Regions from separate parts of the Kocuria sp. JC486 genome, predicted to be linked through region 2. Evidence: riboswitches for the same ligand, from Rfam matches in the RefSeq annotation. Region 2 holds a riboswitch; the other holds the start of a gene.
The links. A riboswitch is a leader RNA that binds a small molecule or an ion and turns the genes downstream of it on or off. The one in region 2 is predicted to bind S-adenosylmethionine.
Positions count from the first base shown of each region.

Region 1: linked by a shared signal. The riboswitch ahead of GWK18_RS05910 (MetQ/NlpA family ABC transporter substrate-binding protein) and the one ahead of GWK18_RS12365 (aminotransferase class I/II-fold pyridoxal phosphate-dependent enzyme) in region 2 are both predicted to bind S-adenosylmethionine.

Region 1 covers NZ_JAAOZS010000008.1:25,565-31,279, forward strand. The annotation lists gene pflB (formate C-acetyltransferase) at 1-1,468, opposite strand, end outside; SAM riboswitch class IV at 1,789-1,902, shown strand; gene GWK18_RS05910 (MetQ/NlpA family ABC transporter substrate-binding protein) at 1,999-2,874, shown strand; gene GWK18_RS05915 (methionine ABC transporter ATP-binding protein) at 2,871-3,953, shown strand; gene GWK18_RS05920 (methionine ABC transporter permease) at 3,950-4,606, shown strand; gene GWK18_RS05925 (site-2 protease family protein) at 4,832-5,715, shown strand, end outside.
Region 2 covers NZ_JAAOZS010000035.1:3,898-9,612, forward strand. The annotation lists gene GWK18_RS12345 (hotdog domain-containing protein) at 1-42, opposite strand, end outside; gene GWK18_RS12350 (methylated-DNA--[protein]-cysteine S-methyltransferase) at 165-788, opposite strand; gene GWK18_RS13355 (DUF4870 domain-containing protein) at 820-1,584, opposite strand; gene GWK18_RS12360 (cystathionine gamma-synthase) at 1,684-2,865, opposite strand; gene GWK18_RS12365 (aminotransferase class I/II-fold pyridoxal phosphate-dependent enzyme) at 2,862-4,250, opposite strand; SAM riboswitch class IV at 4,300-4,409, opposite strand; gene GWK18_RS12370 (acyltransferase) at 4,444-5,715, opposite strand, start outside.

The DNA of each region.
Region 1 (5,715 bases), on a different contig from region 2:
AGTCCAACGTGACCAGGAACTTCTCCCACACGTCGTCGAACTCCAGCACCTCACCGACGACGGCGGGGGACTCCGGAGCGATTTGCTTCCCGGAGATCTCGTCGCGGCCACCGTTGATCGCGTACAGCAGGGACTTGGCCACGTTCACGCGGGCTCCGAAGAACTGCATCTGCTTGCCCACGGTCATGGGGGAGACGCAGCAGGCGATGGCGGCGTCGTCACCGCAGGCACCGCGGATCAGTTCGTCCGATTCGAACTGGATGGCGGACGTGTCGATCGAAACCTGGGCGCAGTAGCGCTTGAAGCCTTCCGGAAGGTCCGCGGACCAGAAGACCGTCAGGTTCGGTTCCGGGGCGGGTCCCAGGTTGTAGAGGGTCTGCAGGAACCGGAAAGAGGTCTTGGTGACCAGGGTCCGCCCGTCGGCACCCATGCCGCCGATGGATTCGGTGACCCAGGTGGGGTCCCCCGAGAACAGCTGGTCGTACTCCGGGGTCCGCAGGAAGCGCACGATCCGCAGCTTGATCACCAGGTCGTCCACGATCTCCTGGACTTCCGATTCCGTCAGCACCCCGTCAGCCAGGTCGCGGGAGAAGTACACGTCCAGGAACGCCGTGTTGCGCCCGAAGGACATGGCCGCGCCGTTCTGCTCCTTGACCGCGCCCAGGTAGGCGAAGTACAGCCACTGCACGGCTTCTGTCGCGTTGGTTGCGGGCTTGGAGATGTCGAACCCGTAGGAGGCTGCCATCTCCTGGAGCTCACGCAGCGCGCGGATCTGCTCCGCGTTCTCCTCGCGCTCGCGGATGACCTTCTCGTCCGCGGCGTAGAGGTCGAGTTCGGCACGCTCGCGCTGCTTGCCCTCCACCAGGGCGTCCACGCCGTAGAGGGCCACGCGCCGGTAGTCGCCGATGATGCGACCGCGGCCGTAGGCGTCCGGCAGGCCGGTCACCACGTGGGAGGACCGTGCTGCGCGCACGTTGGGGGAGTAGACGTCGAAGACCCCGTCGTTGTGGGTCTTGCGATAGGTCGAGTAGATCTTCTCGAGCGTGGGATCCACGGGGTAGCCGTAGGTCTCCAGGGAATTCTTGACCATGCGCCACCCGCCGTTGGGCATGATCGCGCGCTTGAGGGGAGCATCGGTCTGCAGGCCGACGACGATCTCCTGCTCGGCATCGATGTAACCGGGCTTGTGGGAGGTGATGGTCGAGGGCGTGGTGGCATCGACGTCGTAGACGCCCTTCTCGCGCTCGGCCGGGAACATCTCCAGCAGCTTCTGCCAGATGCCGGTGGTCCGAGCCGTGGCACCTTCCAGGAAAGCGGAGTCGCCGTCGTAGGGTGTGTAGTTGCGCTGGATGAAGTCGCGGACGTCGATCGAGTCCTGCCACGGACCTGCCTGGAAACCCCGCCAGGCTTGCGCGGCGGGGTCGAAACCCTCGTCGTGAACGGGGCGGTCTGTGGTCTGGGCGGTCATGTGGTCCTCCTCCGTGGGCAGGGGCCCGGATCCGGTGCCCGTGCAATCCGTGTGAGGCCACTTCTCGGGTCAGACGCGTCCTCACGTTCACTTCCGAAGCTACGGAATCTCCGTCTGTGGTTCACTCGGGTTGCAGATGGTTTCCTTGGGTATCTCTGTGTTCATCTGTGTTTCATGTGCGCGTATGCCGTACGCCCAGGTCGGTGGGGGTTCCGGGCCTGTGGTCCACACATCGCGTTCATGTGAAGTTGCCCACGTTGTGTCGATCATTGCTGTGCGCAACGGCCACGGGCCGCACGATGTTAGGATTTCGCGCAATGGATGACGAGTCCCGGCGAAAAGCTCTGGCTGACCGGGCGGCAACCCTCTGACGTGGTGGGGTGCCCCAGATGAACATCCGGCTCCGGTCAACGGACCTGCGGCAAGCACGAACATCGAGAAATGAGCCTTCCTCGGGCGCCTTCTGATCATCCTTCGTGCATGCGGCACGGTCCCGGACCCCTGCATCACGAACGAAAGGCATACCCTCCATGCGCGCTTACCGAGTTTCCGCATTGGCTCTGACCTCCGTCCTGGGCCTCACCCTGGCCGGCTGCGGTGGTTCCAACAGCAACGAAGGCCCCTACGACGACGAAGTCGTCACCCTGGGCGTGATCGGGTCCTCCCCGGTGGACGAGGCCATCGTCGAAGCCGCCGCCGAAGAAGGCATCACCGTGGAACTGCGCGAGTTCGGTGACTACAGCCAGGTCAACCCTGCCACCGCCAACGGCGACATCGACATGGCCCGGTTCCAGCACATCGCCTACCTGGCGGATTACAACAACAGCGCAGGGGACGACATCACGCCGATCGTTTCCACGTCGATCTACCCGATGGGCCTGTACTCCAACCAGTACGACTCCTTGGACCAGATCAAGGACGGCGACGAGATCGCCATCCCCAACGACTCCATCAACCAGACCCGCGCCCTGCTCCTGCTGGAATCCAAGGGCCTGGTCGAGTTCACCTCCGACACGACGGCGCCCGCCGAGACCGACGTCGACACCGAGAAGTCGAAGGTCAAGGTCACGCCGGTCTCCGCCGAGCAGACCGTCCTGTCCCTCGACTCGGTGGCCGCGTCCGTGGTCAACAACGACTTCCTGGAGCGCGCCGACCTCAACCCCGAGGAAGCGCTCGCGGAGGACGGCGTCGGTGAGGAGAGCTCCTACCCCTACGTCAACCTGTTCACCACCACGGCCGAGAACGCCGACGACGAGACCCTGAACAAGGTTGCCGAACTCTTCCACTCGGACGCCGTTCTGGAGGCCGAGGCCAAGGAGTCCAAGGACACCGCCGTGTCCCTGGACCTGCCGCGCGAAGAGCTGGACCAGATCCTCGCCGACTACCAGAAGGACCTCCAGAAGTGAGTTCTGCGGCGACGGCTACTCCCCGCGTGCGGCCCGGTGAGGACGCCGAGGTGATCGTCCGGTTCGAGGACGCCATCAAGACGTTCGAAACGGGCAAGGGCAAACTGCGCCGAGAGGTCACGGCGGTGGACGGCGTCACGCTGTCGATCCGTCGCGGTGAGATCTACGGGGTCATCGGGTACTCCGGTGCGGGCAAGTCGACGCTGGTGCGCCTGATCAACGGCTTGGAGCCCGTCACCGGGGGTGTCGTGGAGGTCGACGGGCAGCGCGTCGACGGGCGGACCGAGGAACAACTGGCCCCGATTCGCCGGGAGATCGGCATGATTTTCCAGCAGTTCAACCTCTTCACCTCCCGGACGGTCGCGGGCAACGTCGAGTACCCGTTGGTGCGCGCGGGGTGGTCCAAGGACAAGCGCAAGGCGCGGGTTGAGGAACTGCTCCGCTTCGTCGGACTGTCCGAACGTGCGGGAAACTACCCCGAGCAGCTCTCGGGCGGACAGAAGCAGCGCGTGGGAATCGCCCGCGCGCTGGCCGCCCAGCCCAAGATCCTGCTGGCGGACGAATCCACCTCCGCGCTGGACCCCGAAACCACGCAGGAGGTCCTGAACCTGCTGCGCCGGGCCAACCGTGAGTTCGGCATCACCGTGGTGCTGATCACCCACGAAATGGACGTGGTGCGCTCGATCGCCGACCGGGTCGCCGTCATGGACAGCGGTCGTGTGGTCGAAGAAGGACCCACGGCGCGGGTGTTCTCCGCACCGGAAACGGACACCGCCCGAAAGTTCGTGGCCACGGTGAGCCACGACGAACCCGACAGCGAAGAACTGAGCTACCTGAGCGAACAGAGCAAGGGGCGGCTGGTCGTCGTCGACGTTCGTGAAGGCGTGGACGTGGGGTCCGTCCTGTCCGCTGCCGCCGCCCGCGGGGTGCAGTTCCAGATCGTGTTCGGGGGAGTCTCCGTCCTGCAGCGTCAGTCCTTCGGGTCCCTGACCGTGGACCTCACCGGTGAGCGGCACGAGGTCGACCGGACGATCGACGAACTCTCCCAGCTGACAACCGTGAAGGAGGTTTCGGCATGAACTGGTCCGTCCTCGGCCCCCAACTGCTGACCGCCATCGGCGAGACCCTCTACATGGTCGCGCTGACCATGGTGATCGCCGGCCTGATCGGTCTTTTCTTCGGCGTTGCCCTGTACGTGACGCGCCCCGGCAACCTCTACGCGAGCCGGGCCGTGAACACCGCGATCAACCTGGTGGTCAACTTCGTCCGCCCCATCCCCTTCATCATCCTGTTGGCCGCCCTGGGGCCGCTGACGGACGCGGTGGTAGGAACCCGCCTGGGGCAGAACGCGGCGATCTTCGCCATGTCGATCGCCGCGGTGTTCGCCGTCGCCCGCATCGTGGAACAGAACCTCATGTCCGTGGACCCCGGCGTCGTAGAAGCGGCCCGCTCCATGGGTGTCTCGCGCCCCAAGATCATCACCACGGTGATCCTTCCGGAAGCCCTCGGGCCCCTGGTCCTGGGGTACACCTTCCTGGTGATCGGCGTGACGGACATGTCCGCCATGGCCGGCGCGATCGGTGCCGGTGGTCTGGGTGACTTCGCCCTGCGTCTGGGCTACCAGCGGTTCAACGACCAGATCACCTGGGCAGCCGTGGCCGTCATCATCGTCATGGTTCAGCTGGTGCAGTTCTTCGGCAACTCCATGGCGCGCAAGATCATGCGGCGCTGAGCCGCTGATCGAGTCGCGACGACGACGGGCCCCTTCCTTGGACTGCTTCGCTTGTGGTCCGCTGCGGAGGGGCTTTGTCGTACCCGAGTTGACCTGTGGCACCCGGACCTGGGCGCCTTCCGTAGGGCGTCAAGCGAAGGAGTCCGAGGAAGGCGCCCAGGTCCGGGTGGATCGCAGCCGAGATCGGGGGCACAGCACGGAAAGTTCTGGGCTGAGTGTGGTTGCATGTCGGCCGTGACCGTTCTGCTCTATGTCCTCGGCGTGCTCCTGGCAGCTGTGGCCTTCATCTTCTCGATCGCCCTGCACGAGGTCGGGCATCTGGTGCCCGCCAAGCTCTTCAAGGTGCGCGTCCGCCAGTACATGGTGGGTTTCGGACCCACCGTGTTCTCAAGGCGCCGCGGGGAGACCGAGTACGGGCTCAAAGCCGTCCCGTTGGGCGGCTACGTGGCGATGATCGGCATGTACCCGCCGGCTGAGGGTCACGCCGCCGGAGTGGATTCGACCGGACTGTTCCAACAGGCCGTGGCGGAAACCCGCAGCCTGGAGGATGAGCATCGCCAGCCGGGTGACGAGGACCGCGCGTTCTACAAGCTCCCCGTGTACAAACGGGTCGTCATCATGCTCGGTGGCCCACTCATGAACTTCCTCATCGCGGTGGTGTGCATCACCGTGCTGGTCACGGGATTCGGCACGCAGTCGCCGACCACCCAGGTCTCCACGGTCAACGAATGCGTCGTCGAGGTCCGCGCGGGCGACGCCTCCGCTGACGGCCAGTCACAGACCAGTTGCGACAAGACCACCCCGGAGGCACCCGCACACGCTGCGGGACTGGAACCCGGGGACACAATCGTGTCCATCAACGGCCAGGACGTGGACACCTGGGACCAACTGACCTCGATCATCCGCGACCAGGGCGGCAAGGAGGTGCCCCTGGTCTACGAGCGTGACGGGCAGGAGACCAGCACGGTCATCACGCCGATCCTCACCGAGCGTCCCGTTCAGGACGACGACGGGGAGCCGGTCCTGGACAACGGGGACTACGTCTTGGAAGAAGTGGGCTTCATCGGCGTCTCGCCCCGCTTCGACACCGTCCCTCAGCCCGTGACGGA
Region 2 (5,715 bases):
CGTGTCCGGGGCATGACCGGCAGCGGCCTGGTTGGGATCCATACGATCCACAGTAGGTGCGGAGTCCGGGTTGCAACAAGACGTCCGCGAAAGCGCAGGCAGATCAGCGAGTTACCCCAGAGCAGCGCACCGCCCCGGTGCGGCGACGAGACCCCCGCGCAGCCTCAGAAAAGCCCGGGTGTCCGCGGCAGCGAGCCTTCGAACTCCAACAGCGAGCGCTTGCGTTCAAGGCCCCCGGCGTAACCGGTGAGACCGCCGTCGGCCCCCAGGACCCGATGGCACGGGACAATGACCGACCACGGATTACGCCCGACGGCCTGGCCCACCGCTTGGGCCAGGCCGGCCCCTCCCAGCTGTAGGGCCAACTCCCCGTAGGTCGTGGTCTGCCCGAACGCGACATCACGCAGGGCCTGCCATACGCGCGGCCGTAAGCCCTGCGGCTTGGAGTCCAGCGCGAGAGGGAGGTCGAAGTCCCGGCGCTCACCGGCGAACCACTCCTTGAGCTGTTCCGCGGCCCTGGACAGCAGTGGGTCCTGGCCATCGTCGGCAGTGCCGAGGACGACGGCGTCCGGGAAGTGCTTCTGCCCTGCGAACCACGCGCCGGTCACCGCCGGGCCGCCGTCGAAATCACCCACCGCCAACACCATGTCACCGAGTGGGGTGGGCACCAACCGGTGCCGACTCTCCACGGGTGCCGGCAGGTGGACGGAGTCCGTTCGGAGTGGATCGTCATCCGCACTCGGGCGCACGGCACCTTGCCCGGATTCGGTGGGGTTCATGTCGCTCATGATCACGTCCGTGGGCGAAGGGCGGGGCGGGTCACTTCAGGATCGGGATCTCGAAGGGGTACTTGTACGCCTGCCCCTGGTTTGCGGCCATGGCCCCGAAAATTCCGAAGATCACCTGCACCACCAGAACGGCGAACACCACCAGGATCGTGAGCGGGATGAGCAGACCGAGGCTCACGAACCCGGCAATCCAAGCCACGACGCTGACGACCATCAGAGCGAAGTTGAAGTTGAAGGAACCCGCACCGGCCTGGCGGACCAGCGGATCCTTGTCCTTGTAAATGGCCCACAGGATCAACGGCGCCAGGAACCCTGCCCACCCCGCGGACAGCAAATACAGCACGGGCGCGGACAGGTGCGTGACCAGGGCCATGGTCCGGGCCTCCTGCGGAGGCATCCCGCTGAACTGGTACGGACCGCCGGAGTTCGGCTCGCCACCGTAGTTCGACTGCTGCCCGTATGCCTGCTGGCCGTACCCCTGCCCGGGCGCGCCGTACTGCGCGCCATCGTTCTGCGGAGCCCCGTACTGAGGTGCGCCGTTCTGGGGAGCGCCGTACTGGGGCGCGCTGGTCTCGGGTGCCCCGTACTGCCCTGCGCCGTACTGCGGCTGACCAGATTGCGGCCCACCCGGCTGGTACCCCGGCTGTTGGCCGTACTGCGACGTCGTGGCGGAGGAGCCGTTGGCATCCGACCCGGCACCGGGCCCAGCACCGGGCTCGGAGCCGGAGGGGTCCTGGACGGGACCAGCGGCGCCGTCGTCGTGTGAAGCGCTGCGATCGCTGTCATCGGTGGTCATGGTGAGGATCTCCTTGCGCATCTAAACGCGTCAGTCGGTACGCATCGTCATTCGGACCCGGGGGCCCGGGTCCAGGTTAAGCGCATTGCGCGTCACGGGTCACGATGTGAAGGCGCGCTCCAGGTCCTCCAGGTGGTCCTCCAGGTCCTCTATGCCCACGGAGAGCCTGACCAGGTCGGTCGGGACCGCTTGGTCCGTGCCGACGACGCACCCGTGGGTCATTTCCGAAGGCCAGCAGATCAGGGACTCGACTCCGCCCAGGGACACGGAGAGCTTGTACATGTGCGTGGACTCCGCGAATCGGCGCGCGGCCGCCTCTCCGGCCGCGAGCCGGAAGGACACCATTCCGCCGAAGCCGTCCATCTGCCGCGCCGCCAATTCGTGTCCCGGGTGGTCCGGCAGCCCCGGGTACAGGACCTCCGCCACCTCCGGTCGCTCGGTGAGCCATTGCGCGATCCGCCCGGCATTGGCCTGGTGTCGCTCCATGCGAAGGGCCAGCGTCTTCAGTCCGCGTGCGGCCAGGTAGCTGTCCTGCGGGCCGGAGACCGCTCCCCCCGCGAACTGCTGGAAGGCCAGCAGTTCAGCAAGGGTGGCTCCGGGCGAGAACCCGTTGACCTCGGCAACCTCCCAGGCCTTGTCCGTGACGACGACGGCGCCGCCCAGCACGTCCGAATGGCCGCCCACGTACTTGGTCGTGGAGTGCACCACGACGTCGGCGCCGAATTCGAAAGGACGCTGGAGATAGGGCGAGGCAAAGGTGTTGTCCACGACCAGCAGCGTTCCGTGGTCGTGGGCGAGCTGCGCCAGCGTCGCCAGATCGGCGATCCCCAACAGCGGGTTCGTGGGTGTTTCCACCCAGAGCACACGGGTCTTGTCCGTGAAGGCTCCGCGAACCGCGTCGGGGTTGGTGACGTCCACGGGCGAATGTGCAACCTGCCAGGGAGCCAGGACCCTGGAGATCAGCCTGTTCGTCCCGCCGTACCCGTCACCGCCCAGGATCACGTGGTCCCCGGGGCGCAGCAGGGCGCGCAGCAAGGCGTCCTCCGCGGCAATCCCCGAGGCGAACGAGAACGCCCGGAACCCACCTTCCAGGGCGCACAGTTGCTCCTCGAAACCGTTGCGGGTCGGGTTGGACCCCCGCGAGTACTCGTGTCCGTCCCGCAGGACGTTGATGCCGTCCTGGACAAAGGTGGAGGTCTGGTAGATCGGCGGAATCACGGCACCCGTGAGGCGGTCGGGTTCCTGCCCGGCGTGGACCGCCCGCGTGGTGAACCCGCTCATGCCCGCGCCTCCTGCGCGGACTCGACGTCCGAGGTCCGTGCCGAGGCGGGGCTGGTCCTCTGCAGTTCGTCCAGGGAGGACTGCAGGTCGGCGATCAGGTCCTCGACGGCTTCCAAACCGATGGACAGACGCAGCGTCTCCCACGTGATGCCACCGGCCAACCGCTGCTCCTCGGTCAGGCGACAGTGCGTCATGGCCGCCGGGTGGGCGACGAGTGACCGGACGTCACCGATGTTGGCCACCAGCTTGAACAGGCGCAACGAGTCCACGAATTCCGGCACGCGCTCGGGGCCGCAGTTGAGTTCGAAGGCGAACACCGCGCCCGTCCCCGAAGGATAGTCCCGTTCCGCGATCCGGTGATCCACGGAGGATTCGACGACGGGGTGGTGCACCCGCCGGACAGCCGGGTGGCCGTCCAGGAACCGTGCGATCCGTGCCGCGGAATCACTGTGCCTGCGCACCCGCAGGTCCAGGGTCTCCATTCCTTGGATGATCTGGGAGGCGTTGAACGGCGACAGGGTGAGGCCGAGGTCGTGGACGAACTTGGCACGGCACAGGTGGAGGAAAGCTGAGCCCCCGCGGCACTTGTCCACGAGGCTCTGGTGGCCCCACCGCTCACGCGGGCTCGTGAACTGCGGCCACCGCTCGGGCCGGGCCTCCCAGTCGAACCGCCCGGCGTCCACGATGACCCCGGCCAGCGCCGTGCCGTGGCCCCCGAAGTACTTGGTGGCCGAGTGGACCACGATGTCCGCCCCGTGTTCGATGGGGCGGTACAGGACCGGCGTGGCCAGTGTGTTGTCCACGACCACGGGAACACCGGCCTCGTGTGCGACCTCGGCAATGGCGTCGAGGTCGGCCAGAGTGGACAGCGGGTTGCCGATGGATTCCAGGAAGAATCCTCGAGTCTGATCGGTGACGGCCGCGGCCCACTGGGAGGCGTCCGTCGGGTCCACGTAGGTCACGGTGACGCCGAGGTCGGCCAGGGTGTCGCCCAGGAGGTCCACGGTGCCGCCGTAGATCTTCTCCGAGACGACCAGGTGCTTGCCGGGCCCGGTGCTCACCAGCGCCAACAGTGCGGCGGCAACAGCGGACTGACCCGACCCCAGGGCGAGACCCGCGATCCCGCCCTCCAGATCAGCGGAGCGCGCTTCCAGAACAGCCACGGTCGGGTTACCGGTACGGGAGTAGGTGAAGCCCGGCTGGGTCTGAGCGAACATGGCCGCCGCGGACGCGTGATCGGGGAACTCGAAGGCCGAGGACTGGTAGATCGGCACGGGAAGGGTCGCCTGGGTGGGCGAATCGGCCGAACCGCCGCGACCGGCATGGATCTGCCGAGTGGCCAACGAGGACGAGCCGTTGATGGTTGCCGAGGGCGAGAGCGTCATCTCGGTACCTCCAGTGGGTTGGTGCTCTTGACCTGCACGGTCACCCACGGAGTTGTTCGTGCGCTGCGGGCGGTGCAGGCCGCTTCGTCATCCGAACCACCCGTGAACATGGGGTTGGTGTGCGCTCAAGTCGGAGCTTGGCGAACGCATCTCGTGAAGCCCGCTCAGCCTATCCCACTTCGGCGATGTTGCGTCACATGTTTCGCCGCTGCTCAGTCTGTAGGGACGCTTCGCCTTCGGGTGCGTCGGCAGGCCGGCGCAGGTCAGGGGCCCACCGCAAGAGAACCGCGGCGGCCAAGTAGGCCACCGCACCCACGGTCACCAGGACCGGGTTGAGCAGGAACCGGATCTCCAGGACCACCGGCACTATCAGCAGAATCACCGCAAGGACGACGGCCGCGTAGTGGGGCGTGGAAGGTACGACGGCGAGCGCCCGGGCACGCGTGGCGGGCGGCAGGACCGCCGTCGTCTCCCACCGACCGAACATCCGGACGACGGCCAGCGACCCCGCCCAGCAGATGAGCGCCAACGGTATCCGCCACAGCCACCAGCGGCCGCTGGCCGGTTCCGGTTCGGGAGCGTTCGACAACCACCACACGGACATCACCAGGACGATGACGGGCAGGTGCCACAGGTAAAGGGTCACGGGCCGGGATCCGATGAGCCAGGCCGCTGCCTGGACGGGTCGCCAAGACATGAGGCGGGACAGGGCCGGGGTCAGCGCCTGCAGGAGGCAGGCCTGGCTGAAGCCCAGCACGACAAGCGTCAGACTCGGTGGATTGAGACCGGCCAACATGTCCCGCACCCACCAGCCCGTGCTGACCAAGGCCCACAGTGCCAGGTACCCGGCGCCGGCGGCGAGGACCATGACCGGGCCGCGAGCACGCGCCGCGGTGCCGTCCGCCCGGAAATAGCCCAGTTGATGGATCGTCACCCAGACGGGCCCGAGGGACAACAGCCCCCACCAATGGTCTCCGGTGACCAACCGCGGAATCTCAGCGGCTGCACACACCACCAACAAGGCCCCCAGGCTCAGGTACGGATGGCGGCGATGCGCAGCATGGGTCAGGGGCACGAGGGCCAGGCACAGTGCGTAAGCACCCAGGAACCACAGGTGCATCCCCAACCCCGAGAGCGCCAGGCGAACCTCCCCCACCGGCGCCCCGGCCGCCAGTGCACCAGCTGTCACGACCGCCAAGGACACCCAGAGAACGGCGGCCGGTTGGGCCAGTCTGAGCAGTCGCCCCCGGATCCAGCACAGTGCCTTGGCACCGACCGAGGCACCCGGGCCGTCGGCGAACCGGGCCCAGGAGACCGCGGAGGAGAACCCACCCACCACGAAGAACAGCGGCATGATCTGGACGATCCACGAGAACCACCAGAACCACGAGTGACGGGTGGGTGCCATGGTCAGGGAAACGCCCCCGGTCCCCGGAACCGTGACCAGCGTGACCAGCAGGACGTG